Linked DNA regions of Azospirillum brasilense. The protein of the gene in region 1 binds, or shares a complex with, the protein of each later gene. Links are inferred from orthologs where the notes say so. Each region holds a gene or a part of one and is shown in the gene's direction. Other genes may lie near its edges.

Evidence for each region.
Region 2: the proteins of H1Q64_RS10470 (region 1) and sdhA are in contact, whole or in part, in a crystal structure (PDB 6C12), measured with the Escherichia coli proteins. The link is inferred for Azospirillum brasilense from one-to-one orthologs.

The regions. Positions count from the first base shown.
Region 1 is NZ_CP059449.1:2,209,383-2,224,034, forward strand. Bases 4,402-7,393 are described here. They hold H1Q64_RS10470 (succinate dehydrogenase assembly factor 2), read left to right. Parts: upstream 4,402-5,742; coding sequence 5,743-6,045; downstream 6,046-7,393. Other genes in these bases: H1Q64_RS10460 (hypothetical protein), read right to left, coding at 4,402-4,619; H1Q64_RS10465 (crotonase/enoyl-CoA hydratase family protein), read left to right, coding at 4,819-5,610; mfd (transcription-repair coupling factor), read left to right, coding at 6,056-7,393. Also shown: H1Q64_RS10440 (flagellar basal body-associated FliL family protein), read right to left, coding at 19-531; H1Q64_RS10445 (nicotinate phosphoribosyltransferase), read left to right, coding at 895-2,058; H1Q64_RS10450 ((2Fe-2S) ferredoxin domain-containing protein), read right to left, coding at 2,133-2,465; ergothioneine biosynthesis protein EgtB, read right to left, coding at 2,549-3,847; more of H1Q64_RS10460, read right to left, coding at 4,023-4,401; more of mfd, read left to right, coding at 7,394-9,682; H1Q64_RS10480 (ACT domain-containing protein), read left to right, coding at 9,687-10,640; H1Q64_RS10485 (AI-2E family transporter), read right to left, coding at 10,644-12,518; H1Q64_RS10490 (PRC-barrel domain-containing protein), read left to right, coding at 12,787-13,119; alternative ribosome rescue aminoacyl-tRNA hydrolase ArfB, read right to left, coding at 13,126-13,545; H1Q64_RS10500 (DsbA family oxidoreductase), read right to left, coding at 13,565-14,218; H1Q64_RS10505 (hypothetical protein), read left to right, coding at 14,382-14,652. UniProt on the Escherichia coli protein: An FAD assembly protein, which accelerates covalent attachment of the cofactor into other proteins.
Region 2 is NZ_CP059449.1:1,431,601-1,446,231, forward strand. Bases 9,610-12,580 are described here. They hold sdhA (succinate dehydrogenase flavoprotein subunit), read left to right. Parts: upstream 9,610-10,189; coding sequence 10,190-11,971; downstream 11,972-12,580. Other genes in these bases: sdhC (succinate dehydrogenase, cytochrome b556 subunit), read left to right, coding at 9,610-9,776; sdhD (succinate dehydrogenase, hydrophobic membrane anchor protein), read left to right, coding at 9,788-10,183; H1Q64_RS06860 (succinate dehydrogenase iron-sulfur subunit), read left to right, coding at 12,002-12,580. Outside these bases: H1Q64_RS06795 (hypothetical protein), read left to right, coding at 675-1,163; H1Q64_RS06800 (homoserine O-succinyltransferase), read right to left, coding at 1,171-2,094; H1Q64_RS06805 (hypothetical protein), read right to left, coding at 2,315-2,713; H1Q64_RS06810 (HAMP domain-containing methyl-accepting chemotaxis protein), read right to left, coding at 2,914-4,605; H1Q64_RS06815 (AEC family transporter), read right to left, coding at 4,859-5,806; H1Q64_RS06820 (tellurite resistance TerB family protein), read left to right, coding at 5,954-6,358; H1Q64_RS06825 (NAD(P)-dependent oxidoreductase), read left to right, coding at 6,385-7,254; H1Q64_RS06830 (acetyltransferase), read right to left, coding at 7,259-7,726; H1Q64_RS06835 (aspartate-semialdehyde dehydrogenase), read right to left, coding at 7,723-8,742; H1Q64_RS06840 (hypothetical protein), read left to right, coding at 8,875-9,138; more of sdhC, read left to right, coding at 9,387-9,609; more of H1Q64_RS06860, read left to right, coding at 12,581-12,778; H1Q64_RS06865 (hypothetical protein), read right to left, coding at 12,867-13,070; H1Q64_RS06870 (branched-chain amino acid aminotransferase), read left to right, coding at 13,224-14,072; H1Q64_RS06875 (hypothetical protein), read left to right, coding at 14,210-14,631. UniProt on the Escherichia coli protein: Two distinct, membrane-bound, FAD-containing enzymes are responsible for the catalysis of fumarate and succinate interconversion; the fumarate reductase is used in anaerobic growth, and the succinate dehydrogenase is used in aerobic growth.

The DNA.
Region 1 (14,652 bases):
CGGCTGGCTGGCCTTCCCTCAGCGCATGACGAGTTCCTGGACCAGCACCTGACGGATCTTCATCGCGCCGAGTTCCTTCGCGGCGGTGCGCATCACCGCGTCCTTGATGTAGAAGGCGCCGTTGCGCCCGCGCAATTCGCCGGGGTCGGTTTCCAGCATCACGTTGGTCATGGCGCTGGCGATGCGCGGCCCGTAGCTCTCCACCGTCTTGGCGGGGGCCGTCGGCTCCATGTCGAGCACCACGCGGACCCGCAGCTCGCGCAGCCGGTCGCCGTCGCTCAGCGTGAAGATCATCGCCGGCAGGCGCGCGTAATTGGCGGCGGTCCGCAGCGTGTCCCCCACCACACGCCCGGCCTGCGCCGTGCCGGGCTTCAGCAGGAAGGCCCCGCCGGTGCCCGCTGCAGCCAAGCCGGCCATGGTGCAGAGAAGCCCGACCACCACACGGCGGCTCAGGCGGTCGAGCGTCGAGGTGGCTGCCGTCGAGGGGCCTGCCGCAATGTTCGGCGCGTTCTGGCGGATTGTCCGGCTCATGCCGACCTCGTCGCTTTTCCCGGCACCGCAAGGGGGTGGTGCCTGTTCTTGGGTGTATGGTGGATGGGTAAAAGGAAGGCGTCAAATACAGGTATTTTATACTTTTTGGTGACAGCACATTACAGTCAGGAACTGCCCATTTCTTCCCAGCTTCTTTGTGTTTGAAATGCGCCGGATTTCGTAGCGTATTTTCGGTAAATCACCATTGCTTGCGGCGGTTGGCCGAAGCGGATGAAGCCTCTTCCACCGGAGGGCCGGGGCGTATAATGCTGGTTTCTCAGTCGGATTGCCGTTCCCGCCGCGGGGGCGGACTCCGGATGGGGCCATCGTGAAGGGCAAGAGCGGGAAGACAAGGACATCGCCATGGACGAGACCAGGAACCAGCCGCCGGCCAGTCACACGCCCGCCAGCCATCCGCCCGCGTCGGCCATCACCGAATGGACCGACACCTATTTCAAGCGGACCAAGGAGGCGGTCGGGAAATTCGGTGACAAGAAGGTCACCTACGCCATCTTCATGCGCCGCCCGGTGGTCTGCGCGCCGCGACTCGCCATCGAATGGCTGGAGGCGGTTGCGCGGGAGCGCGGGTTCGACCTCGACATCGTCCTGAACTATCCGGAAGGAAAGTGGGTCGGTGCGGGCGAGCCGATCCTCTACATCACCGGCTCCTTCTACCATCTGGTCGACACCGAGACGATCATTCTGCAGAAGCTCGGCCCCGCCTGCGTCGGCGCCTACAACGCCTTCACCATGTGCGCCGACCTGCCGAAGACCGCCTTCCTCGCCATGGAGGCGCGCCACTGCGCCGGCACGGAGATGGAGGAGATGATGGCCTACGCCGCCTCGGTCGGGTCGGACCGGGCGAAGCGCAAGGTCGGCGCCAAGGGCTTCATCGGCAACGCCACGGACGCCACCGCCCATTTCTTCGGCCAGAAGAAGGGCATGGGCACGATGCCGCACGCGCTGATCGGCTACGCCGGATCGACCGTGCGGGCGGCGGAGATGTTCCACGAGACCTTCCCCGAACTGCCTCTGACCGTCCTGGTCGATTACTTCGGGCGTGAGGTGACCGACGCGATGGAGGTCTGCCGCCGCTTCCCCGGCCTCGCCGCGCAGGGCAAGTTGGCGGTGCGGCTCGACACGCCGGGCGGGCGCTTCCTCGAAGGGCTGGACCCGCCGGGCTCCTACGCGGTGCTGGAGCGGCACGCCCCCCATTCCATCCGCGGCTATCGCGACGAGACGCAGCTCCGCTACCTGATCGGCACCGGCGTGTCGGCGGCGGCGATCCATTTCATGCGCGAGAAGCTGGACGAGGCCGGTTTCCCGGCGGTGAAAATCGTCGCCAGCTCCGGCTTCGGCCCGGCGAAGTGCCGCCTGATGGCGGAGGCCAACGCCCCCGTCGACATCATCGGCACCGGCAGCTATCTGCCCGAGCGCTGGACCGAGACCTACGCCACCGCCGACATCATCGAATATGACGGAGAGAAGCGCGTGAAGGTTGGCCGCGAGTTCCTGTTCCGGAAATAGCATCGTCGTTCAGCACGAAGAAAGCCCCTCCGCCGGCCAAGCCGCGGAGGGGCTTTTGCGTTCAGCCTTTACGTTTAGCGGGTCAGCACCATCACCAGCCGTTCGACCGGCGTGTCGTTGACGAGGTGCGAATCGACGATCTCGTCGATGTCGGCGGGCGTTTCCGGGCGGTACCACAGGCCCTCCGGATAGACCACCATCAGCGGCCCGGCGGAGCAGAAGCCGAGGCAGCCGGTCCAGGCCATGCCGACGTCCAACAATCCCTTGGCCTGGATGCGCTGGCCGAGCTGTTCCCACAGCGGGTGGGCATTCTTCGCCGCACAGCTCCCGCGCGGGTGACCGGGCGGGCGCTGCTGGGAGCAACAGAAAACGTGGTGGCGGAACACCGGAGGAAGATCGAGGGACATCACAGGCTCCATAGACCATAATTTAATTATGGTTATAGAGCTTGCTGCGGTGCGGCGCCACCGTTTAAAACGATTCCAATATGTCAGGCATCCTCAGCCAGCCGCAGGCCGGTGAAGGACAGGCGGGACTCCGGCCGCAGGTAATGCCGGGTCGTCGGGTTGGCGTGGTCGAAGGGGGTGACGCAGCTGCCGCCCCGCAACACCATGCGGTTGATCATGAAGCGGCCATGAACGGCCTCGTCCACCCCGTCCGGTAGACGGTAGCCGGGATAGGGGGCGAAGGGGCTGCGCGTCCATTCCCAAACGTCGCCGAACAATTGCCACGGGCCGTCGCCGTGGCAGGTGCTGGGGCGCGGGTGGCGGTTGCCGGTGCCCAGCAGGTTGCCCATGCTGTCGCAGCAGGACGCCAGGGCCTCCCACTCGGCTTCCTCGGGCAGGCGCTTGCCGGCCCAGCGGGCGAAGGCGTCGGCCTCGAACCAACTGACATGGCAGACCGGCTCGGCGGGATCGAGCGGGCGCATGCCGTAGAGGGTGAAGATCTGCCACGCGCCGTCGCGCCATTCCCAGTAAAGCGGAGCCTGCCATCCCTCGGTCTGCACCGCCTCCCAGCCGTCGGCGAGCCAGAGCGCGCGCTTCGCGTAGCCGCCATCCTCGATGAAGTCCCGGAAGGCGCCGCAGGACACCGGCAGGGCGGCGAGGCGGAAGGGCTCAAGATGGACGCGGTGGCGCGGCCCCTCATGATCGAAGCCAGCCCCGGCATTGGTCAACCCGATCTCGACGATGCCGCCTTCATGCTCGATCCAGCGTTCCAGCTGCGGCGGAGTCGGAACCGCCTGTGGCGGCTGGTCGTAGGCGGGACGCAGCGGGTTGCTCCAGAAGGCGTGCTTGATGTGGGTCAGCAGCCGTTCCTGGTGGCGCCGCTCATGCGTGATGCCGACGATCACACGGTCGGCGATTTCCGGCAGGTCGGCCTCGTCGGCTTGGTTCAGCAGGTGCAGCACCGCGGCGTTCACATGGTCGCGGTAGCGCATCACCTCCGCCGCGTTGGGCCGGGAGAGCAGGCGCAGGGTGGGGGAGGGAAGCTGGTGGCTGCCGAACCGGTCGTCGCGGGCGGCGAACAACGTCAGGAAGGCTGGGTCGAAGGGACGGTAACCGGGATTGCAGGGCACCAGGACGGTGGTTTCGAACAGCCATGTCGTGTGGGCGAGGTGCCATTTGGCCGGCGCGCCGTCGGCCACCGATTGGACCATCAGGTCCTCGGGCGACAAGGGCGCCGCGAGTTCGGCGGTGCGGGCGCGGATCTTCTGGAAACGGGTGGATAGAGTTTGGCGAAGAGCGTCGCCGGACGGCTGGGCGTGCGTGGCGAGATGGGTGTCGGGCACGGGGGAACCTCCCTGCGGGAGCGGGTTTTCCGCGGCGGGAACGGCGCGGGAACGCGCCCGAACCCCGCCGGAGAAACAACAGGCCCATTGTGCCGCATGGTCCAACCATCCTGGGTGGCGCATCGGAGGGGGGCTTTCTCCGAATTCGCGCATCACAGCCACGGTGGGACTGTCGTCAGGCGTCCACCACCAGATGCGGACGGAAGGCGCCTTCGAGCGTCAGAAGAAGGCGCAGATACACGGCAACGCGCCGCGATGTCGTCGTCCGCCGTTCCAGGCAATCGCGGAGCTGGTTGGCGAGCGCCACATTCTCCGCCGTCTGTCCGGGCGGAAGCGCCGGGTGCGTCGGCGCCGCCATGTCGACGATGTGGTCATGGTCGACCGAATGGACCGCAACGGCCTTTTCGAGGAGCGCCGCTGCGATGCGTTCGATGTCCTCATCCGCCGGCGGCGGCTGGGTGAGGTTGGGGGCGAGATGCGGCGGCGGACGGCGGTTCGCGAGCTGCGCGCGCAGATTCTGTTTGATGCGCGCCCGCTGCCCGGCGTTCAGCGTGTCCAGCTCGTCGATCTCGTCGAACAGCAGGTCGTAGAGGCGCCGCCGCTTGTGGTTGGCCTCGTCCTGGTCGCGGCGTTCCTGCTGCTCGCGCTCCTGCTGTTGCAGGTCCTGCCGATTCTGCCGCCGTTTCCTGCGGTCGGTCGCGCTGCCGGTGCGCTCCACCACGCCGGCCGAGCGGACCAGAGGTTCCGAGCGTCCAATCGAACCGTCGGTCATGGCGACCTCCACGGCTAATGGCTGGGACTGTTCAGTGTACCAACTGTCGCGATTCTGTCAAGGTGACGCTTTGGCGTGCGGCAGAGGCCCGGTTTCAGGTGAGCGTTGCTCACCCGAACACGCGGCGTACTCGTTTGTCAGGAGCGTGGCTCGGGCTCGACAGTGGGGCATCCCAAACGCAGGACAAAAGGACCGCGCCATGCCCCTGACGACCAAACACGCCGACCCCGCCAACCCCGTGCTGTGCGTCACCGCCGGAGGAATCGCCACCCTCACCCTGAACCGCCCCGCCAAGCTGAACGCCATCAGCACGGCGCTGGCCGCCGCCATGCTCGACACGCTGGACGCGCTGGAGGCCGACGCGGCGGTGCGGGCCATCATCGTCACTGGCGCCGGGGAGCGGGCCTTCTCCGCCGGGGCGGACATTGCGGAGTTCACCCCGGCCGTCCGGCGGGGACCGGAGGCGGCGGTGCGCGCCTTCCGGCCCGGACAGACGCTGTGTGCGCGCATCGAGTCCTTCCCCAAGCCCATCATCGCCGCGGTCAACGGCATCTGCTACGGCGGCGGCTGCGAGATTCTGGAGGCGGCACACCTCGCCGTGGCCAGCGAGCGGGCGACCTTCTCCAAGGCGGAGATCAAGCTCGGCATGATGCCGACCTTCGGCGGGACGCAGCGGCTTCCCCGCAATGTGGGGCGCAAGCGGGCGCTGGAATGGCTGCTGACCGGCGACGCCTTCCCGCCGGCGACAGCGCTGGCGGTGGGGCTGGTCAATCAGGTGGTGGCCCACGACGCGCTGCTGCCCGCGGCCTTCGAACTGGCTGGGCGGATCGTCCGGCACTCCCCGGCGGCGGCGTCCGGCATCCTGGGGGCGGTGACCCGAGGGCTGAACATGACCATCGGCGAAGGGCTGGCGGTGGAGACGGAGCGCTTCGCCCGGCTGGCCCCCGGCCCCGACCTGCGCGACGGGCTGGAGGCGTGGCTGGCGCGCTGAATCACGCTCCTTCCGGGGGATCGTCCGGCATTTCGGTTTGCGCGGGGGCGTGCCGGTGTGCAGGATGCGGGGGTGGATGTGGACCGCTCCGCCCCCTATCTTCCGGGGCCGGGGCTTTTTGGCGTGGATGGCATGAGCGACGAGAACACCCTGTCCGAGAGCGGCGAATCCCTGGAAAACCGGCGCAAGCGGCTGCGCTTCCGGTCGTGGCACCGCGGCATGCGGGAAATGGACCTGCTGATCGGCAGCTTCGCCGACGCCCATGTCCCGGACTTCGATCACGCGCAGCTCGACCGCTACGAGGCGCTGCTCGAACTCAGCGACCCCGACCTCTACAACTGGTACGCCGGGCGCGAGCCGCTGCCCGCCGAGCATGACACCGACGTCATGCAGCTGTTGACCAAGTTCCGCTACACGCCCCGTCAGGGGTCCTGAGGCCCGATCCTTGCCCAGCTTCGAACAGTTGCAGCCGGGACGCTCCGGCCGCCTTCTGGTCGGCGGCGCCCCCGCCGGTCATGACGCCCGCGTCCTCGCCGACCTCGCCAAGCGGGCGGGGAGCGCCGGACTTCTCCACGTCGCGCTCGACGACAGCCGCGCCGCCCAGCTGGCGGAGGCGCTGGCCTTCTTCGCGCCGTCGCTGGAGGTGCAGGTCTTCCCGGCCTGGGACTGCCTGCCCTACGACCGGGTGTCGCCCAACGGCGGCATCGTGGCGAAGCGCATCGACACGCTGACCCGCCTTCTGGCGCGCAAGGCGGACGCCGCACCGCTGGTCGTGCTGACCACCGTCAACGCCATGGTGCAGAAGGTGCCGCCCCGCGCCGCCTTCCGCGACGCGGTGTTCTCGGCGAAGCTGCGCGACCGGATCGACCTGGAGAAGCTGCAGCGCTATCTGGCCGGCAACGGCTACACCCGCGCCCAGACGGTGCGCGAGCCGGGCGAGTTCGCCGTGCGCGGCGGCATCATAGACCTGTTCCCGCCGGGCACCGACGAGCCGCTGCGCCTCGACCTGTTCGGCGACGAGCTGGAGGCCGTGCGCAGCTTCGATCCCATGTCGCAGCGCACCACCGACAAGCGCGACGGCGTCGACCTGAAGCCGATGTCGGAGGTCTTCCTGGACGAGGCCGGCATCGCCCGCTTCCGCTCCGGCTACCGCGAGCTGTTCGGCGCCGTCACCGACGACGACCCGCTCTATGAGGCGATCAGCGCCGGGCGCAAGTACGGCGGCATGGAGCATTGGCTGCCGCTGTTCCACGAGACGATGGAATCGCTGCTGGCCTACATGCCCAAGGCCATCCTGTCGCTGGACCATCAGGCGACGGAGGCGCGCGATTCGCGCATCGCGCAGGTGATGGACTTCCACGCCTCCCGCGAGAGCATGATCGTCATCGAGAAGCGGACGGGCTCGCCGGTCTACAAGCCGGTGCCGGTCGGCATGATGTTCCTCGACGCCCAGGCCTGGGACGACCTGTTCGCCACCCACGCCGTGGCGCAGCTCCAGCCCTTCGGCACGCCGCCGGGCATCAAGGGCACGCTGGACGCCGGCGGTCGGCGCGGCCACGACTTCGCCGAGGAGCGGGCGCGGCCCGACGTGAACGTCTTCGAGGCGGTGAAGGACCACATCCGCGCCCTGCGGGCCGACGGGCGGCGCGTGCTGGTGGCCGGCTATTCCGCGGGCTCGCGCGACCGTCTGATGACGGTGCTGGGCGACCACGGCATTCCGGGGCTCGAGCCGGCGGAGAGCATCGAGGACGTCCGCCGCTTCGACCGCCACGTCATCGGCATGATCGTGCTGGGGATGGAGCACGGCTTCACCTCCGCCGACATGGCCGTCATCACCGAGCAGGACATCCTCGGCGACCGCCTCGTCCGCCCGGCGGCGAAGAAGAAGCGCAAGGCCGCCAACTTCATCGCCGAATACACGGCGCTGGCCTCGGGCGACCTCGTGGTGCACATGGACCACGGCATCGGGCGCTACGACGGGCTGGAGACGCTGGAGGTGTCCGGGGCGCCGCACGATTGCCTGCGGCTGATCTACGAGGGCGGCGACAAGCTCTACGTCCCCGTCGAGAACATCGAGGTGCTGACCCGCTACGGGTCTGAGGACGCGCACGCGCAGCTCGACAAGCTGGGTGGGGCCGGCTGGCAGGGCCGCAAGGCCCGCGTCAAGAAGCGCCTGAAGGACATGGCCGAGGCGCTTTTGAAGATCGCCGCCGAGCGCATGCTGAAGAAGGCCGACCCGGTCTACACGCCGGAGGGCGTCTATCAGGAGTTCGCCGCCCGCTTCCCCTATCCGGAAACGGACGACCAGCTGAAGGCCATCGAGGAGGTCTTCACCGACCTCGGTTCGGGCCGTCCGATGGACCGTCTGGTCTGCGGCGACGTCGGCTTCGGCAAGACGGAGGTCGCGCTGCGCGCCGCCTTCCTCGTTGCCATGAGCGGCCAGCAGGTCGCCGTGGTGGTGCCGACCACGCTGCTGGCGCGCCAGCACTTCAAGACCTTCACGACCCGCTTCGCCGGGCTGCCGCTGCGCATCGTCCAGCTCTCCCGCATGGTCACGGCGAAGGAGCAGAACAAGGTCAAGCAGGAGCTGACGGAGGGCACCGCCGACATCGTCATCGGCACCCACGCGCTGCTCGGCAAGGGCGTGCAGTTCAAGCAGCTCGGCATGGTCATCGTCGACGAGGAGCAGCATTTCGGCGTGAAGCAGAAGGAGCGGCTGAAGGAGCTGCGCGCCGACGTGCACGTCCTGACGCTGACCGCCACGCCGATCCCGCGCACGCTCCAGATGGCACTGAGCGGCGTGCGCGAGCTGTCGCTGATCGCCACCCCGCCGGTGGACCGTCTGGCGGTGCGCACCTTCGTCCTGCCCTACGACCCGGTGGTGGTGCGCGAGGCCATCCTGCGCGAGCATTACCGGGGCGGCCAGACCTTCTACGTCTGCCCGCGAGTGGAGGACCTGCCCAAGGTCGCCGAGCGGGTGCGCGAACTGGTACCCGAGGTCAAGATCGTCACCGCCCACGGCCAGATGCCCGCCAGCGAGCTGGAGGAGGTGATGACCGCCTTCGACGAAGGCAAGTTCGAGGTGCTTCTCGCCACCAACATCATCGAGAGCGGCATCGACATCCCCAACGCCAACACGCTGATCGTGCACCGGGCGGACATGTTCGGTCTGGCCCAGCTCTACCAGATCCGCGGGCGTGTCGGCCGGTCGAAGGTGCGCGGTTACGCCTACCTCACCTACGCGCCGAACAAGCCGCTGACCGGCACGGCGCAGCAGCGGCTGCACGTCATCGAGACGCTGGACAGCCTGGGCGCCGGCTTCCAGCTGGCCAGCCACGACATGGACATCCGCGGCGCCGGCAACCTGCTGGGCGAGGAGCAGTCGGGCCACGTCAAGGAGGTCGGCGTCGAGCTGTACCAGCACATGCTGGAGGAGGCCGTCGCCAACGCCCGCGCCGGCATGGATGGGCAGGTGCCGAGCGGCGCGGAGGACCAGCCCTGGACCCCGCAGATCAATCTGGGCACGCCGGTGTTGATCCCGGAGGAGTATGTCCCCGACCTGACGGTGCGCCTGTCGCTCTACCGCCGCATCGCGGAGCTGGTGGATCGGGCGGAGATCGACGGCTTCGCGGCGGAGCTGATCGACCGCTTCGGCAAGCTGCCGGGCGAGGTGGAGAACCTGCTCGACGTGGTGACCATCAAGCAGCTCTGCCGACAGGCGGGGGTGGAGCGGGTGGACGCCGGGCCGAAGGGCGCCGTTCTGACCTTCCGCAACAACAGCTACGCCGAGCCGGCCAAGCTGCTGACCTACATCAGCCAACAGATGAGTCTGATGAAGCTGCGGCCCGACCACAAGCTGGTCTACACCCGCGAATGGGCCGACGAGGCCCAGCGGGTGCGCGGCGTCAACCGGCTGATGAGCGATCTCGCCCAGATGGCCGGCGGCGGCGCCGTGCCGAAGGGCGAGGCGCCTCCGCCTCCACCGCCGCCCCCTCCGCAACGGCCCAGCGCGCTGAAAGTCGGGTCGAAGTTCGGGCGGAACATTCCCTCGCGTCCCTTCGGGCGGCGCTGAGGCGATGAAAAAGGACGGGGGGCTGGCGAAGGCCCTGGCGCTCGGCGGCGACCGTCGCGCATTCGGCGACATTCCGACGGTGGCGGAGGCGGTGGCCGCCGATCCCGCCCGCCTGCCGGAACTGGTCGCCTGCCTGTTCGATGGCGACGCCGGGGTGAGGATGCGCGCCGCCGATGCCCTGGAGCGGGTGTCGCGCGGCGATGCCCGCCCATTGGACGCTTTCGCGGAACGGCTGCTGACCGACGCCGCGGCCATCGAGCAGGCGGAGGTGCGCTGGCACTTGGCGGCCGTCCTTCCCCGCCTGACCCTGACCGAGGAGCAGCGCGGGCGCGCCGTGGCGCTTTTGGAGGGCTGGTTCGAGAACCGGGCCAGCCGGATCGTGCAGAGCGCCGCGCTTCAGGCCATGGTCGATCTGGCGGCGGACGATCCGGAGCTTCGCCCGGTCGCGGCGGACATGCTGGGCCGGGCCATGCGCTCCCGCATTCCGTCGCTGGCGGCGAGAGCCAAGCGCATCCTGAAGCCGTTCGAGGTGGACCGCGCCACGCTGGACGCCGCCCTGCTGCCGGAGACCAAGCCGCTCACCCTGTCGGTCCTGCCCGATCGGCTGGCGGTTGCGCGGCTGGCGCCGGGGGACGGGATGCCCGGCTGGCTCGACTGGACCGACCCGCTGGTCAGCGCCACCCGCACGGGGGAGGAGTTGTCCATCCTCTGCCGCGAGTCCCGCGTGCCGGATGGCGTGACGGCGGAGCGCGGCTGGCGCGCCTTCAAGGTGGAAGGGCCGCTGGACTTCTCGCTGTTTGGGGTGCTGGCGCGCATCGCCGTGCCGCTGGCCCAAGCGCGGGTGCCGATCTTCGCCATGTCCACCTACGACACCGATTACGTGCTGGTGCGCGACGAGGACGTGGAGCGTGCGGCGGACGCGCTGAAGCGCGTCTGCACCGTCGTCGCACCCTCCTGATCATTACGCCTGCGGGGCCTTCTCCGCCTCGACGGCGGCGAGAACGCCCAGCTCCTCCAACTGCGTGACGGCGCCGGTCAGGCTGGTGGCGACGCGGTCGGCCGAGGTCTGGGATATGGCGTGCTCCGGAGCGTCGGCCTCGGGGTGGGCGCTCCACAGGCAGAGCAGGATCGGCACGTTCGGGCCGAAATGCAGGCGCAACCGACGCACCAGTCTGCGTGCGTGGGAGAGGGCGGACGGATTCAGATAGGACAGGACCACCGCCGACACGCCGGTCGGGGCCAGCGCGGCGATGGAGCGGACGGACACCTTCTCGCACGGGATCACGTCGGCGCGCAGCCCGCGCGGGCGCAGCAAATGGCCGAGCAGCGCCGCCGCCGCCTCGTCCAGGTCGTTGCGGGCGCCGATGCACAGGACCAGCGGCGTGTCCTCTGCGGCGGGCGGGGAGGCTTCCATCATCTCGTCCAGCAGCGCCGTCATGCCCTCCGCCACCGCCTGCCGTCCCTCCGGGTTCAGGCGGTTGCGCTGGCGGTCCTGCTCGGCCAGTGACAGGGCGGGCAGCAGCAGGCCGTGCCCGGCCTCCGCGAGGCCGCCGCCGGTCATCTTCTCCTCGGCGATCTCCATGGCCTCGATGGGGTCGCGGGCGAGCAGGCGCTGGTACAGCTTGGCCTCGTCGGGCAGGACTGGGCGGTCGCCCAGCATCACCTCCAGGAAATGAAGCTGCGGCACGTGCCGCCCCAGCACGACGAGGCAGACGGTCAGCGGCGTCGCCAGCAGCAGCCCGACCGGCCCCCACAGCGTGGTCCAGAACACCGCCGCGACGATGATCGCCAGGGACGACAGACCGGTGGCGGAGCCGTAGAGCCAGGGCTCCACCACATTGTTGGAAAACAGCTCCACCGCCACGAACAGGGCGATGCAGAGCAGCGGCAGGGTCCATCCCGCATCGACCGCGAAGGACAGCAGGATTGGGAAGGCCGCGGCGATCGCCGGTCCCAGGAAGGGGATGAAGCGCAGCACCGTCGCCAGCATCCCCCACAAGAGCGGGTTGGGCACGCCGAGCAGCCACAGCCCGATCCCGATGGGCAGGCCGTAGGTCACGTTGACCACGCACTGCATCAGCAGATAGCGGCTGACCCGCTCGCCCGCGTCGTTCATCGCCTCCGTCGTGCGACTGAGGTCGCCGGACCCGGCCAGCCGGATCAGCCGGTCGCGCAGATCCTCGCGTTGCAGCAGCATGAAGATGGTGAAGACCAGCACCATGCCCGCCGTGGCGACCGGCGCCATGGCCGGCCCCAGCACGTCGCTGATTATGGTCAGCGCGTCGGAGCCGTCCTGCTCGATCCGCACCGGCACCGGCTCCCGCGCGGCGCCGGGGGCGGGCAGGGCGCTGGCGGGTGCCGTGGCGGCGGGCGGGTTTTCCCCGGTTACCTGCTCCAGCCCCTGCTTCAGGTCGCGGAAGGCTTCGGTCGCCTGCTGGACCACCCCGCCGCTGCCCGCCGACGACGCGCTGGAGCGCAGCGAATCCAGCTTGGCGTGGACGTTGCGCTGGTAGCTGGGCAGGTTGTCGGCCAGATCGGCGATCTGCCCGCCGACCACCATGCCGAAGCCGGCGATGCCCGCGAAGACCAGCACCACCACGGCCAGCACCGACGGTACCCGGCCCAGACGCAGCCGCTCCAGCCGGCTGACGATGGGCGCCAGGACGAAGGTCAGCAGCACCGCCAGCGCGATGGGGACAAGGATGTCGCTTCCCAGATACAGGGTCGCCACCACCAGCGCAGTGACCAGCAGCGTCGTCTGGGTGGAGGCGGGCGGGGCGGCCTTCGGCACCGGAATGGGGCGGGCCTGCAACCGGCGGGCGGTGTCTTCGGCCATGATCGGCGGAGCCTCGGGGGAGAGTTGAGAGTGTGCAGAACACGGCTGGACGCGGCGCGTTCCGGCGCGTCGGGCGCGATCGCCGCAAGACACCGTGACGATTGCGGTCGACAGCCTGTTTAAACCCGCGTGGTTATCTCGTCAGAAGGAGGGGGCTATGCGTAAGGTTGCTGTTCCGGTCCTGTCGGCGGTTGCGCTATTGGCTTTGGGGGGCTGCGCCGAGACGTCGAGCTGGTTTGGTGGGGGAAGCGATCAGGCTTCCCGCCCGATGTCCGAGCAATCGCTCCAGACCGCCTCGCGGATTGAGCCGCAGGCCATGCTGGGCAAGTCGGTCGTCGCCTATGACGGGCAGAAGGTGGGGCAGGTCGAGGACGTGCTGTTCAACCGCAGCAACCGCCCGAGCCAACTGGTGGTCTCCACCGGCGGCATCATGGGCATCGGCGGGCGCAACGTGGCGCTGGACATCGACAACGTCCGCTACAACCAGCAGCAGGACGCCATCGTGGCGACCCAGCTCACCAAGGACCAGTTCGCCAACCTGCCGGAGTTCCAGTATGGCGGGAACATGATCTCGTTGAGCCGGCAGAAGACGCCGCAATAAACCGCCTCAGTCCTCCGGCTTGCCGGAGCGCAGACGCTTGATGTCGGACCGCTGACCCTTGGCCTCCAGGCGACGTTTCTTGGAGCCAAGGGTCGGCTTGGTCGGGCGGCGGCTCTTAGGCACCACCGTTGCGTCGCGGATCAGGTCGATCAGCCGCTCGCGCACGTCCTCGCGGTTGCGAAGCTGGCTGCGGTAGGTGTCGCCAACGATGATCAGCACGCCCGCCGCCGTCATGCGCGAGCCGGCCAGCCGGACCAGCCGGGCCTTCACGTCGTCGGGGATGTTCGGCGAGGCCGCCACGTCGAAGCGCAATTGCACCGCGCTGTCCGTCTTGTTGACGTGCTGGCCGCCCGGGCCGGAGGCGCGGATGAAGCTCTCCTGAAGTTCGCTCTCGTCCAGGCTGATGCGCGGGGTGACCCGGATCATCATTAAAATTCCACGATCATCAATCGGCCGCCGCCGTCACGCCTTCCTGCTCCTCCACCCCGAGGTCGAGAAGCGGGAGGAAGCTGGCGGGCTCCTGCGCGCCGGACAGCGCGTAACGCCGGTTGAAGATGTAGCAGGGCACCGCCTGAAGGCCGAGCTGCCGCGCCGTGGCGTCGGCGTTGAAGACCGCCGTGGTCTCCGCATCGCCATTCAGCAGATTTTTGATCTCCGTGAAATCGAAGCCCAGGCCGGCGGCGGTCGCAGCCAGCGTGTCGCGGTCGCCGATGTCCAGCCCGTCCACGAAATAGGCGTGGAACAGCGCGTCGGCCATCCGGTCGCCCAGCCCGTGGCGGGCGGCGATGCGGATCAGCCGGTGCCCGTCGAAGCTGTTGGGTGAGCGCCGGATGCGGTCCAGCCGCAGCGGCAGTCCGTCGCGCTCCGCCGTTTCCTCGACCACCAGATGGATCTGCCGCGCCCGCTCCGTGCCGCCGAACTTGGCCGCCAGATAGGCGCTGCGCTCCATCCCGCCCGCCGCCATGTCCGGGTTGAGCTGGAAGGGCTGCCAGCGCAATTCCACCTGGACGCGAGGGCGATCGGCCAGCGCGCGGGCAAGCCGCCGCTTTCCGATGTAGCACCAGGGGCAGATCAGGTCGGCGTAGGTTTCGATCAGCATAGGCCCACTATCCCCCATTCCCACCCCGCCGCGCAACCGCCCAGCCCGTGGGGCGCCCTCCTGCGTTCGGCCAACCGCCTTTGCAACCCTTTGTTAACCCTTGCCGCCGGAGAGTCGCCCTGTTGCGCGGATGAGCGTCCGCGGCGGTCGGAGGCGTGTGGCGATGGCGAATTCCTATGTGGACGGCAAGGTGCGCGACGCGCTGGTGGCGGCCAAGGGGAGCCGGGCGACCGCGCAAAAACTACTGATGACCTGGGCGGTCGAGGACCCGCAGCTCCTGCTGGGCATCTCGCAGCCCTTCCTGAAGGCCATCGCCGCGGCGGCGATCGAGCGGGGCGTCCGCCCGTCGGCGTCCAGCCGGTCTGCGCCCGCGCAGCCGGGCCGGTCCCGCAGTTCCGTGGATTCCGCGCTGAGCAAGGAGGCGCTGGCCGACG
Region 2 (14,631 bases), 770 kb from region 1 along the record:
TTTTTCTTCGTTGAAAACGATCAATTTCGCAATGAACCGGTTGCGGCAAAATTGTTCATTGTGTGACAGTGGAGGGATGCCTCACATGCTTCCGCACGCCCGGCCGCATGGGCGCGCGGATGGGCAATGCAAAAGCTTACATGTTCTGCGATAAGTTGAAGGATTGGTCGGTGGCCAAGGGGCGGCCATGCGGAGAGATTCGTGGGACGCTTCCGAAGACGTTGGTCCGGAAGAAACTGGCGTCCCACAGTCATCATGGCCGCCTTGTTCCCGCGAGCGGTGAAGGAGACTTCGCTACTCTACCGGTGCAGAACCTGGACGCCCTTCGGGGCACACGGTTTCTAGTGTCGCGTGCGGGCCTTGGCCGGCGGCCCCGCGGAGCCTGGACCGAAGGCGGAATAAATGGAGCGCACACCGAGAATGGCCATGTCGTATCCATGCGTAAAAGTGCTGCGCACCGCGTATCCCAGCGTTTTCTACACGACAATACGTATCGTCGCAACATGAGAAAACGTGCAACCGACGATTGGCCTCGTCGCGAGCGGGGCGCCGTGGGAAGCAAATTCACCGTGGAAATGGAGGATTCCTCTCCAGGCCTGGGAGAAACCGGCATGGTGCAGCTTGGGGATCGACTCAAGACCGTGCGCGAATTTCTCGGTGAGACACAGAAAACAATGTCTCGCCGGTTCCGTCTCGGGGAGAACACGTGGCAGTCTTACGAGTTGAACGGCAAGCTGCCGAAGGGAGAGACCCTGTCGGAATTGGCCGCCCTCGGCATCGACATGAACTGGCTGCTGACCGGCCGGGGCAGCATGCGGACGGTGGCCGGCCGCCTGGAGTCCGGCGACGGCGCCCTTCCGCTTCCGCCGCGGGAGGCTGCCCTTCCGCGGCCGGTGCTTGACCTCGCGCTGTTGAGCGAGGCGATCGCCCTTGTGGAGCAGGGACTGGCCGACCGGGGTCGGCGCCTGTCGCCCCGCGCCAAGGGCAATCTGGTGGCGGCCCTGTATGGTCTGGCGGCGGTGGGGGAGGACGGCGGAGGGAGCGGCTCCCGTCCGCCGTGCGTCAGCCCGTCCGCCGCGGCGCATCTGCTCTGGCTCGCCTTGCAGATGGACGACGCTGTGCCGCCGGTGGGGGAGGGTGACGGGGCGGTTCGGTCGCCCTGACGGCCGCCTAACCGGCCGTGCCGATGCGGGAAAGCTCGAAGGGCGTCGTCTGGTAGATTTGGTTGATCCAGTTGGCGAACAGCAGATGGGCGTGGCTCCGCCACCGGTTTTCGGGCGGGCGGCTCGGGTCGTCGTCGGGGAAATAGCCCTGGGGAACAGGCGTCGCCGCGTCCTTGGCGACGTCCCGGACATACTCGTTGCGCAGCGTGTCCGTGTCGTACTCGATGTGGTTGAACATGTGCAGCGAGCGGTGGGCGGCGTCCTCCAGCAGGCAAGGGCCGGTCTCCGGGGCGTCGAGAAGCACGCGCAGGCCGCTTTCCGCCGGGAGGTCCTCCTCGCGCACCTCGGTCCAGCGCGAGACTGGGATGGGCACGCCGTCGGACAGGCCGCACAGATAGGGCGAGGCGGGGGCGCGGTTGCGGTGCCGGTAGACGCCGGATGCCTTGCGCGGCAGAAGATGCTTCGGCACGCCGTGGAAATGATGGACGGCAGCCTGCGCCGCCCAGCAGATGTTCAAACAGGCATGGACGTGGCTCTGCGTCCAGTCGAAGACCGAACACAACTCGTCCCAATAGGAGACCTCCTCGAAGGGCATCGTCTCGACCGGGGCGCCGGTGATGATGAAGCCGTCGAACGTCTCGCGGCGCGCGTCCTCCCACGACCGGTAGAAGGCGCTCATGTGGTCCGCCGCGGTGTTGCGCGGCACATGGTTGGTGATCCGGATCAGCGACAGCTCGACCTGAAGCGGCGTGTTGCCCAGCAGGCGGGCGATCTGCGTCTCGGTCCGGATCTTGTCGGGCATCAGGTTGAGCAGGCCGAAGCGCAGGGGCCGGATGTCCTGCCGGATGGCGTCAGCCTCCTGCATGACCATGACGCCCTCGGTCTGGAGGGCGGTGAAGGCGGGAAGATCGTTGGGGATCCTGATGGGCATGACTCGTCCGGCTCCGCTGTCGGTGCATCGGTCGGAACAGACGTCATGGCGAACCCCGTTTGATTGCCGGTCCGGCCACATCCCCCTTCGGGACGCCACCTTGCTCGGGTAAGCAGGTTGGCGTTGAGCGTCCGCTCAACTCTTGATGCGCGGTGCACATTATACGGGCAGCGGCGGCTTGGCAACAGCGGCGGGACCATAGTAGTGGGCCGCGATTCCGTCAGGCGGGAAGGGCGGGGTAGAACCAAGTGTTGAGCAGGAGCAGGAGCGCCCAGAAGCCGATCTCCAGCGTCTCGGTGATCGGCTGGATGCGCCGGATGGCGCCGTAGACATGGACCGCCAGCATCAGCCCGAACACGCCGAACAGGATGTCGAAGGCATAGGCGGTCGCCTCCACCGTCGTCGCACCGCGCAACATCAGGAACTCGACGATCAGGATGAACGCCCCGAGGCAGCGGCCGAAATAGACGGCGAGGTCGGTGTCCTGCGGGATGCGCCACAGCATCAGTCGAGCCCAGGCGAGCGGTGCGATGAAAATCGGCAGGGCAAAGAAAAGCGTCGTGCTTATCATCAGGACAAGCAAATAGGTCTGCGCGTGCTGCGCATAGATGCCCAGCATGGCGGCTCCTCCATTTTGTATTGTTGATGAAACAATGACCAGTGAGGGTCATGGAGTGCCGTGACAGCCGCCGGTTGTCAAACCGATTGCCGCGCGCTTCTTCGAAAGTATGAGGAGACGCGGGACGCCGGAGCCCATGCCGTGGCGGGGCCGCCGGTAGGCGGTCCCGCGGCCGCCCACCGGTTCCGGTTGCAGAATGCTCAGGCCGCCTTGATGGCGACGAGGAAGTTCTCGACCTCGCTCTTCAGGCGCATCGCCCCCTGGTTCAGGTCGCCGGAGGCCGACATCACCTGGGTCGCTGCGCTGCCGGTCTCGGTCGCGGCCTGCGACACGCGGCCGATGTTGCTGGTCACTTCCTGGGTGCTCTGCGCCGCCTGCTGGACGTTGCGGCTGATCTCCTGGGTCGCGGCGCCCTGCTCCTCGATGGCGGCAGCGATGGAGGAGGAGATGTCGTTGATCGAGGAGATGGTCGCCCCGATCCCGCGGATGGCGCCGACCGCCCCGCCGGTGGCCGCCTGGATGGCGCCGATCTGCTGGGCGATCTCCTCCGTCGCCTTGGAGGTCTGGTTGGCGAGGCTCTTGACCTCGCTCGCCACGACGGCGAAGCCCTTGCCGGCCTCGCCCGCCCGTGCCGCCTCGATGGTGGCGTTCAGAGCCAGCAGGTTGGTCTGGGCGGCGATGTTCTGGATCAGGTCCACCACGTCGCCGATGCGCTGGGCCGCTTCCGAGAGCCCCTGCACGGTGGCGTTGGTGCGGTCCGCCTCGTCCACCGCCTTGCCGGCGATGCCGGCCGACTGCGACACCTGCTGGGAAATCTCGGTGATGGAGGCGGCCATCTCCTCCGACGCGGCGGCGACGGTCTGCACGTTGGCGGAGGTCAGCTCCGCCGCCGCCGCCGCGCTGCCCGCCTCGGCCCGCGTGTGTTCGGCGATGTCGGTCATGCTGCGGGCGGTGGTGTCGAGCTGCGACGCCGCGGCGCCCACGGTCTGCAGGACGCTGTGCACCGCGCCGTCGAAGTTGCGGATCAGCGAATCGATCCGCTCGGTGCGGCGGCGCTTGTTCTCCTCCTCGGCGGCCTGGGCGGCGGTCAGGCGCTCCGCCTCGATCAGGCCGTCCTTGAAGACCTGCACCGCGCGGGCCATGGCGCCGATCTCGTCCTGGCGGGCGCCGCCCTCCACCGCGACTCCGAGGTCGCGCCTGGCCAGACGGTCCATGATGGACGTCAGGGCGACGATGGGCCGGGCGACCGACTTCGTCATGGCGATGCCGGCGAACAGGCAGAGGACCGCCACGAACGCGATGGCGCCCAGAATCCAGTTCCGCGCTCCGACATAGGTGGCCCGCCCCGAGTCCGCCGCCTTCGTGGCGTTCTGGACGTTGGAGGTGGTCAGGTCATTGACGAGCGCGGAGCATTCATCGAACGCCTTGCGCGATTCGTCCCGGTAGATGCCTGTGGCCTTCTCGTTCTCGTTGGCTCGTGAGGGGGGAAGCAATTTGCCCTGGCTGATTTTCAGATAGCCATCCCAAGCCGCCTCCCAGCGCCTGAAGGTCTGGGTTTCCCAACCGGGGGCCAGCAGCGGCTCATACTTCCGCCGGGCCTCCGCCAGGCGGTTCAGAACCGTGGTCATCTCCTTTTCGACCTCGGCCATTTCCGCCGGGTAGAGCGCCAGGATGTGGGACGCCTCCAGGATGCGGTAATCGTTGGCCGCACCGTCGATCTCTCCGATGGCGGTGACGCTGGGCAGCCAGTTGGAGCGGATTTCCTCCGCGGCGTGGTTGACGGTGCTCAGCCGGTCGACGGCGAACAGTCCCAGGGCGACTGACATCAGCAGGACACAGACGGTGGCGGCGACCACCTTGGTCCGGATGGTCATGGAACTCAGCATGGACATGGCGCGTATCTCTTTCCCCCGAAACGATGCGGCGGCGGTCGATTGTTATGAGTCTGAACGAAAGGATTCGGCAGACCAGCGCCCTCGCGTTGGGCGCTGGATTTGCCGTGATCAAATGATTGAACAGCAAATCTTAAGAAAGACGCAAGAATGACGCAGGGAGGCTGCCTCCCGCTTTTCAAATCGTTTCTTTCTTTTAAGAAAAATGAATGTCTGAAGAGGCGAGCGCGACCAGACGACCGCAAGCCAAGGTTCAGAGCGGCGGCGCGTAGGTGGCCAGCAGGAAGGACAGGGTGACCACGCTGGCGATGGTGGACATCAGGATCGCGGCGGAGGTGCGCTCCACATAGATGCGGTACTGGCTGGCCACCACGAAGGTCAGGGCGCCGGTGGGCAGCCCGGCGAGGATGATGGCCGATCCGGCCCAGAAGGGGTCCAGCGGGAACAGCGTCTGGATGAGGAACCACGCCAGCGCCGGCTGCACCACCAGTTTCAGGGCGCTGATCCAGCCGACCTCCAGCAGGTTGGCCTTCAGGCTCTGGGTCGCCAGGAACAGGCCTATGGCGAACAGGGCGCAGGGACCGGCGGAGGCGCCCATCAGGTCGCAGTAGATGGCGATCGGGCGCGGCACCGGCACGCCGGACAGGAAGACCGACCAGGCGAGCCCCAGGGCCGTGGAGATGATCAGCGGGTTCTTGAGCAGCGCCCGGCCGACGTCGCGCAGTGCCTTGCCGATGCCGCCGCCCTGACTGTTGGCGAACTCCAGCCAGATCACCGCGATGCCGACCATGATCGCGCTCATGATGACGGTGGCGAGGATGGCCGGGGCCAGACGGTCCGGGCCGAAGGCCGCCAGGAACAGCGGGATGCCCATGTAGCCGGTGTTGGAGAAGCAGGCGTTCAGCCCCTGCATGCACTGGATCTGCGTGCGCTCCCGGTGGATCAGCCAGCCCAGCAGGGCGCCCAGCGCGTAGACCGCCAGCATCGAGCCGAGAAAGGCGCCGATGAAGGGGCCGTTGAAGATCTCCGACAGCGAGCGCTTCGCGGTGCCGAGGAACAGCACCGGCGGCAGGGCCATCCAGTAGACGAACTTGTTCAGCGCCTCCGACGAGGCGGGACCGAGCAGCTTCGCCTTACCGGAAAGGACGCCCGCCAGGATGATGGCGAAGACCGGGAGCGCCACGTTGAAGACCACCGACATGGGACCCGACCTTAAGGGGCAACCCGTCCCCTGTCGAGGGACCCACCCGTCCGTCGCGGGCATAGCTCCCTTGACGGCGCTCCCTCCCTTGACGGCGCGCGGGGGGCGGGCAAGATTGGGCGGGGCCCTTTTTCCGCAGGAGTTTCGATGATCAACCATCACAGCGCGCTCATCTACGTCATGGTGCTGGTGTCGGCGTGCGACGGCGACATGACGGACGCGGAGCTTGAGGCCATCGGCGAAAACGTCCGCTACCTGCCGATCTTCAAGGATTTCGATATCGACCGGCTGACCGATGTGACCCGCGAATGCTCCGGCCTGCTGGCCGACGCCGACGGGCTGGAGACGACGCTCCAGATCGTCAAGGAGGCCATTCCGTCCAAGCTGTCCGAGACCGCCTATGCGCTCGCCTGCGACATCGCCGCGGCGGATCCGTCGGCCTCGCAGGAGGAACTGCGGATGCTGGAGCTGATCCGGCACAAGCTGGGCGTGGACCGGCTGTGCGCCGCCGCCATCGAACGCGGCGCGCGGGCGCGCCACACCCGCCTGTGACGGCCGGGGACATGGCGGCCAGGGACATGGCAGACCTCAAGGACCGTACGGTCGGCTTCATCGGGCTGGGCCTGATGGGCCGGCCGATGGCCCGCAATCTGGCGAAGGCCGGTGCGGCCCTGGTGATCAGCAGCCGCAGCCCCGGCCCGGTCGAGGAACTGGCCGGCGAGGGCATGAGCCCCGCCGCCGGACCCGCCGAGGTCGCCGCCCGCGCCGACGCCATCGTGCTGATGCTGTCGGACACCGTGGCGGTGGAGGCGGTGGCAGCATCCCTGATCGACGCGCTGCGGCCCGGCCATCTCGTCATTGACATGGGCACCACGGCGGTCGGGGCGACCCGCAAGCTGGCCGAGGCCGTCCGCGCCAGGGGCGCCGACTGGGTGGACGCCCCGGTGTCCGGCGGCACGGTGGCGGCGGAGGCCGGCACCCTGACCATCATGGCCGGCGGCACGGAGGAGGCCTTCGCCCGCGCCTTGCCGCTGTTCCAGGCGATGGGCCAGCGCATCACCCATGTCGGTGACAGCGGGGCCGGGCAGGTCGCCAAGATGGCCAATCAGGTGATCGTGGCGCTGAGCATCGGCGCGGTGGCCGAGGCGCTGGCGCTGGCCAAGGCGGCGGGGGTGGAGCCGGGCAAGGTCCGCGACGCCATCCGCGGCGGCTTCGCCGAGTCGCGCATCCTGGAGCTGCACGGCCAGCGCATGGTCTCCGACGACTTCACGCCGGGCGGCCGCGTGGTCACCCAGATCAAGGACCTGAAACAGGCGGAGGAACTGGCGGAGGAGTCCGGAATCCAGCTTCCCGCGCTGGGCCTCAGCCTGGAGCTGTTCGAGCTGCTGGCCGAGCAGGGCGACGGCGGGCTGGACCACTCTGCGCTGTATCGGCTGTTCGTCAAGTAAGCCTTCAGGCTCCGGTCGGGCCGCCTTGGCCGGAGCTATCGAGGGCGAGATGCAGCAAGGGGAACGGGCGGCCGCTGTCGTCCAGCGCGGAGCGCCCGATTTCCCGGAAGCCGAGGCGCCGATAGAAAGCCCGTGCGGCGCTGTTCTGCTCGTTCACGTCGACCGTCAGTCCCTGCCCGCTGTCCAACGCGTAAGCGACCAGGGCACGGCCGATCCCCTGGCCGTGCCACGCCGGATCGACGAACAGCGTGTCGATCCGGCACCCGCTCATGCCCAGGAAGCCGACCGGCCGGTCGTCGCCGTCCACCGCGACCATGAGCGCCGCCGACGGAAGATACTGGTCGCGCACGAGGTCGGCGTAGAAGCCGATGTCCTCCTCGCTCAGGAAGTCGTGCGTGCTGCGCACCGCGGCGAGCCAGACGGCAAAGAGCGCCGGGGCGTCGTCCGGGCGGGAGGAACGGATCGGGATCACGCGTCGAGATACTCCTTCACCAGCAGCTCGGCGATCTGCACGGCGTTGAGCGCGGCGCCCTTGCGCAGGTTGTCGGTGGACGCCCAGAAGGACAGGCCGTTGTCCACCGTGTAGTCCTCGCGGAGGCGGCTGACGAAGACCGGGTCGTCGCCGGCGATCTCGACCGGGGTGATGTAGCCGTCGTTCTCCTGCTGGTCGATCACCTGCATGCCCGGCGCCTTGCGCAGGATGCGGCGGGCCTCCTCGGCGGTCACCGGCTCGACGCACTCGATGGTGATCGCGGCGGAATGGCCGATGAAGACGGGGACACGGACGCAGGTCGCGCTCACCTTGATCTTGGGGTCGAGGATCTTCTTCGTCTCGACGTTCATCGCCCACTCGTCCCGCGTCGCGCCGTCCTCCATGAAGGGGCCGATGTGCGGGATGACGTTGAAGGCGATCTGCTTGGAGAAGACGGACTTCTGCACCGGGTCGTTCACGTAGATGGCGCGGGTCTGGCTGAACAGCTCGTCCATCCCCTCCTTGCCGGCGTCCGAGGCCGCTTGGTAGGTGGAGACGACGACGCGGCTCACCGTGACCTGCTCGTGCAGGGGCTTCAGCGCCATGGCCAACAGGATGGCCGCGCCGCCGGGGCTGGCGACGATGTTCTTCCTCGCGTAACCGGCGAGCGCGTCGGCGTTGACCTCCGGAACGACCAGCGGGACGTCGGGGTCCATGCGGAACTGCGGGCTGGCGTCGATCACCACGGCGCCCGCCGCCGCGGCGCGCGGCGCATGAGCCGCCGAAACCTTGGCGTCCGCGGCGAACAGAGCGATGTCCACGCCCTTGAAGTCGAAGCGGCCGACGTCCTCGACCTTCAGCACCGCGTCCTCGCCGAAGGACACTTCCTTGCCCACCGCGCTGTCGGCGGCCAGGGCGATCACCGCGTCGGCCGGGAAGCGGCGGTCGGCGAGGGTGTTCAGCATTTCCCGGCCGACGTTGCCGGTGGCGCCGACGACCGCGACTGTGTAGCCCATGGCGGTTAATCCCTGTGATATGCGGTGCGAAGAGGGCTTGAGGTATGCGGTTCCCAATGGAATTGCAACAGCGCCCGCGTTGTGACACCGTGTCCGCCCCATCACGAACGACCGCGACCGGCACACCGGGGCATGGCCACTCCGCTCGAAGACATCATTGCCAAGGCGATCAAGGACGCGGACAAGTCCTTCTTCAACGAGGACTACACCAAGCAGGCGCGTTCGGTGATGAACGCGCTGAAGAAGGCCGGCTACGAGGTCGCTCCGGTCCGCCCGCCCGAGGGGCTGGTGGAGTGGGCCAAGGAGAACATTCCCTTCGGCCGGCTGCGTCCGGCGGAGCTGATTACCCAGATGTATTCGATGATGGTGGAGAATGTTCGCCGCTTCGACAAGTAATAGGCTGAACGGCGAAACCGGGTTTCGGCCCTGGTAATACCAGCTGCAGCAAAGCCCGTTAGTTTTCAGGCACTTCCCGCGGTGCGCCATTTTGGCCACGGCCAAGTCCCTGCCGTTGACTCGTGTGCGGTAGAGGCGTAATTCAATCGCCAAACACAGCAGGGCTTAAAACTTTCGGTCTCGCATCACCCGCCGTCGCGGCAACAGCCCTCCTTGCCGCGACCGGTCGCCGAACTGAGGACGACGCAATGGCAAACGGCAGCGGTCGGCCGCTCTCTCCGCATCTGCAGGTCTACAAACTCCCCAGGACCGCGCTCCTGTCCATCACGCACCGCATCACGGGCGTGGGGCTGGCCGTGGGCACCCTTCTGCTGACTTGGTGGCTGGTCGCCGCCGCCACCAGCCCCGCCGCCTACGAGCGCGCGCAGCACTTCATCGGCTCCTTCATCGGGCTGCTGCTGATGTTCGGCTGGTCGCTGGCGCTCTACTATCACCTGTGCAACGGCATCCGGCATCTGGTGTGGGACGCCGGCAAGGCGTTCGAGCTGAGCGAGGCCGACCGCGGCAACCAGATCGTCATCGGTGCGGCGGCCGTGCTGACCGTGCTGACCTGGATCATCGGCTTGGCCGTGTGGTGAGGAGAGAAGACATGGCGTCCAACAGCAAGACCCTCCGCTCGCCGCTGCAGATCGCGCGCGGCTTGGGTTCCGCCAAGCACGGTACCGAGCATTGGTGGCACCAGCGCGTCACCGCCATCGCCCTGGTTCCGCTGACCATCTGGTTCGTCTTCGGCGTGATCCGCCATCTGGGCGCCGACCATGCGGCCTTCGTCGCGTGGCTGGAGTCGCCCTTCTCGGCGCTGATGATGGTGCTGACCGCCGTGGTCACCTTCCACCACGCCCAGGCCGGGCTGCAGGTGGTGATCGAGGACTACGTGCACAACGAGATGGCGAAGATCCTGAGCATCCTGGCCGTGAAAGCCCTGTGCTTCGTGCTGGGTGCCGCCTGCGTCATCGCCGTCCTCAAGATTTCGTTCGGAGCCTGACGAGCCATGGCCGCCTACGATATTATCGATCATTCCTATGACGTCGTCGTCGTCGGTGCCGGCGGTGCGGGCCTGCGCGCCACCTTCGGCATGGCCGAGAAGGGCCTGAAGACGGCGTGCATCACCAAGGTCTTCCCGACCCGCTCGCACACCGTGGCCGCCCAGGGCGGCATCTCGGCGGCGCTCGGCAACATGAGCGAGGACGACTGGCGCTTCCACATGTACGACACCGTCAAGGGGTCGGACTGGCTGGGCGACCAGGACGCCATCGAGTACATGTGCCGCGAGGCCATCCCGGCGATCATCGAGCTGGAGCACTACGGCGTGCCCTTCTCGCGCACGCCGGAAGGCAAGATCTACCAGCGCGCCTTCGGCGGCATGACCGCCCATTACGGCAAGCAGCAGGCCTACCGCACCTGCGCCGCCGCCGACCGCACCGGCCACGCCATCCTGCACACCCTCTACCAGCAGTCGCTGAAGCACGAGGCGGAGTTCTTCGTCGAGTATTTCGCGCTCGACCTCATCATGGAGGACGGCGTCTGCAAGGGCGTGGTGGCCTGGAACCTCGACGACGGCACCATCCACCGCTTCCGCGCCCAGCTCGTTGTTCTGGCGACGGGCGGCTACGGCCGCGCCTACTTCTCCGCCACCTCGGCCCACACCTGCACGGGCGACGGCGGCGGCATGGTGCTGCGCGCCGGCCTGCCGCTGCAGGACATGGAGTTCGTGCAGTTCCACCCGACCGGCATCTACGGCTCCGGCTGCCTCATCACCGAGGGCGTGCGCGGCGAGGGCGGCTACCTCACCAACTCCAACGGCGAGCGCTTCATGGAGCGTTACGCGCCGTCGGCCAAGGACCTCGCCTCGCGCGACGTGGTGTCCCGCTCGATGACCATCGAGATCCGCGAGGGCCGCGGCGTCGGTGAGCACAAGGACCACATCCACCTGCACCTGGAGCATCTCCCGCCGGAGATCATCCACCAGCGCCTGCCCGGCATCGCCGAGACGGCCAAGATCTTCGCCGGCGTGGACGTCACCAAGGAACCGATCCCGGTTCTACCGACGGTGCACTACAACATGGGCGGCATCCCCACCAACTTCCGGTGCGAGGTCGTCAACCCGACCGCCGAGGACCCGGATCGCGTGGTGCCCGGCCTGATGGCCATCGGCGAGGCGGCCTGCGTGTCGGTGCACGGTGCGAACCGCCTGGGCTCCAACTCGCTGCTCGACCTCGTGGTGTTCGGCCGTTCGGCGGCCATCCGCGCCGCCGAGATCGTCGAGAAGGGCAAGTCGGTGTCGTCGTCCGCCGCCGCGACCGACGTCGCGCTGGAGCGCTTCGACCGGATCCGCAACGCCAAGGGCTCCATCAAGTCGTCGGAGCTTCGCCTGGAAATGCAGCGGACCATGCAGAACAACTGCGCGGTCTTCCGCACCGGCGAGGTGCTGGAGGAGGGCGTCAAGCTCATCGACCAGACCTTCGCCAAGAAGAGCGACATGGCGATCAGCGACCGTTCGCTGGTCTGGAACTCCGACCTCGTCGAAGCCATCGAGCTGGACAACCTGCTGTACCAGGCGGTCGCCACGCTCCATTCGGCGAAGAACCGGCCGGAGAGCCGCGGCGCCCACGCTCGCGAGGACTATCCGGACCGCGACGACGAGAACTGGATGAAGCACACCGTCATCGAGGTGTCGGACAAGGGCGAGACGAAAATCGGGTACCGCCCGGTCCATCTCTACACCCTGACCGACGAGGTGCAGGTGTTCCCGCCCAAGGCCCGCGTCTACTAAGGCGGCAAGAGCAAGGCAAGGATACGAACCATGGTCGAATTCAACCTGCCCGCCAATTCCAAGGTCGGCGTCGGCAAGACCATCAACGCCGCCACCGGCGCCAAGCGGGCGAAGACCTTCAAGATCTACCGCTGGTCGCCGGATGACGGCCAGAACCCGCGGGTCGACACCTACGTCGTCGATCTCGACAAGTTCGGCCCGATGATCCTGGACGCGATCATCTACATCAAGAACAACATCGACTCGACCCTGACCTTCCGGCGGAGCTGCCGCGAGGGCATCTGCGGGTCCTGCGCGATGAACATCGACGGCACCAACACGCTGGCCTGCCTGAAGGCCATCGAGGAGGTGAAGGGCGACGTCAAGATCTACCCGCTGCCGCACATGCCGGTGGTCAAGGATCTCGTCCCCGACCTGAAGCACATCTACGCCCAGCTCGCCTCGATCAAGCCGTGGCTGCAGTCGCAGTCGCCGGCCCCGAGCCGTGAGCGCCTGCAGTCGCCGGAGGACCGCGCCAAGCTGGACGGCCTCTACGAGTGCATCCTGTGCTTCTGCTGCTCGACCTCCTGCCCCAGCTACTGGTGGAACGGCGACCGTTACCTCGGCCCGTCGATCCTGCTCCAGGCCTACCGCTGGATCGTCGACAGCCGCGACGAGATGACGGGCGAGCGCCTCGACAACCTCGAGGACCCGTTCCGCCTCTACCGCTGCCACACCATCATGAACTGCACCAAGGCGTGCCCGAAGGGCCTCAACCCGGCCAAGGCCATCGCCGAGATCAAGAAGCTGATGGTTCAGCGCCGCTGATCCGTCCGCTTCGGTTCGTTGATTAAAGAACGGGGCGCCTCCGCAAGGGGGCGCCCCGTTTGCTTTGGCCCGTCGGCGTCGTGGCGGCTCAGGCGAAGTCGGGATCGGTGGGCCGGGACGGCGGCAGGTCGTCGTTGGGCAGGGGGGAGGGCATGTCCTCCTGCGGGCCGGGGGTCGGCAGGTCCGGGTTGTCGGTCAGGGGCCCCGGGGTGGGAACGTCCTGTCCCGGCGGCGGGAAGGGCGGGGCCGCGCGCAACGGCTGCGGAAAGGCGCTCGAGTAGGTCCAGCCCATGGGTCGGTCGCTCCCGGTGTGGTGAGGGTGTCCTGCATCAACCGTCCGGCTGGCCCGTCTGCGCAGGTTGACCGGCGGCGATGAGGGGGTATGCTTTTCGAGGGAGCGAACCATCCGGATAGAACCAACCCGAAGCCAAAAAGGGAGAAGATCATGGGCAGCACGGCCGGTCAGGCGTTGAGCTACATCCAGGGCGAATGGATCGCGGGCAACCCCGCCATCGTCGGCCCGATGACTCACGCGCTCTGGCTGTCTTCGGTCGTTTTCGACGGTGCCCGCGCCTTCCAGGGCGTGGCCCCCGACCTCGACCGCCACTGCGCCCGCGTTGTGCGCTCAGCCCAGGTGATGGGCCTCGCCCCCATGCTGACCGCCGGGGAGATCGAGGAGCTGTGCTGGGACGGCATCCGCCGTTTCCCCAAGGAGGCCGAGCTTTACATCCGGCCCATGTTCTACGCGGAGGAGGGCTTCGTCGCGCCCGACGCCGAGAGCACGCGTTTCGTCCTGTCGGTCTACGAGGCGCCGCTGCCCAGCGCCGGGGGTTTCACCGCCTGCCTGTCCAGCCGCCGCCGTCCGATGCCGGACATGGCGCCGACCGAGGCCAAGGCCGCCTGCCTCTACCCCAACGCCGGGCTGGCACTGAAGGAGGCGCGGGAGCGCGGTTTCGACAACGCCATCATGCTCGACCCCATCGGCAGCGTGGCGGAGTTCGCGACAGCCAACCTGTTCATCGCCAAGGACGGGGTGGTGCGCACGCCGGTACACAACGGTACCTTCCTCAACGGCATCACCCGCCAGCGCGTGATCGCCCTGCTGCGCGACGACGGCGTGGCGGTGGAGGAGGTCACCCTGAGCCCTCGCGACGTGCTGGAGGCGGACGAGGTCTTCTCAACCGGCAATTACGCGAAGGTGGTGCCGGTCACCCGCGTCGAGGAGCGCGCCCTGCAGCCCGGTCCCCTGGCGGCGCGGGCGCGCGGGCTCTATTGGGAGTTCGCCTTCCGCTGATCCGCTTCGGATGACCCGGAATGCCGGTTTCCGGGCGGTATGCGGCCCAAAAACTGGCTTGATAGGTGATCCGTTCCACGGCATGATTCCTTCGAAACGGTGAATCGGTCCATCGAAGGACTCTGTCGAGGGGGGAGATGATGCAATTCCGCGAACGGCGCCGCGTGATCCAGGTGATCCGCACCGTCTACGATCCGGACCTGAAGCGCGGGCGATCGGAGCTGGTCGGGAAGATCGACAAGGCCGCGCCCGTGGTCACCGACAGGCTCCAGAAAAGCTGCACGGCTGAGGAGTTGTCGGAGATCCTCACCTATCTGGACGACCGCCACAACCGCCTGCGCAACGAGGCGGTGCGCGCCGGGGCGGAAACCCTGCCGGCCCAGATGCGGGAGGCGGCGGAGTATTTCCGCACCCACCGCGACGACGACGCGCGGGCCTTCGCCACGGAAATCCGCCTGGCGTGGGAGGAGTTGAAAACGGCGTTGCGTGACTCTGGCTTTTCAAGGAACAAGCTGTTGAAGAAAGCCACGGAGCGGGCCGAGGCGGCGCCGGTCGCCGT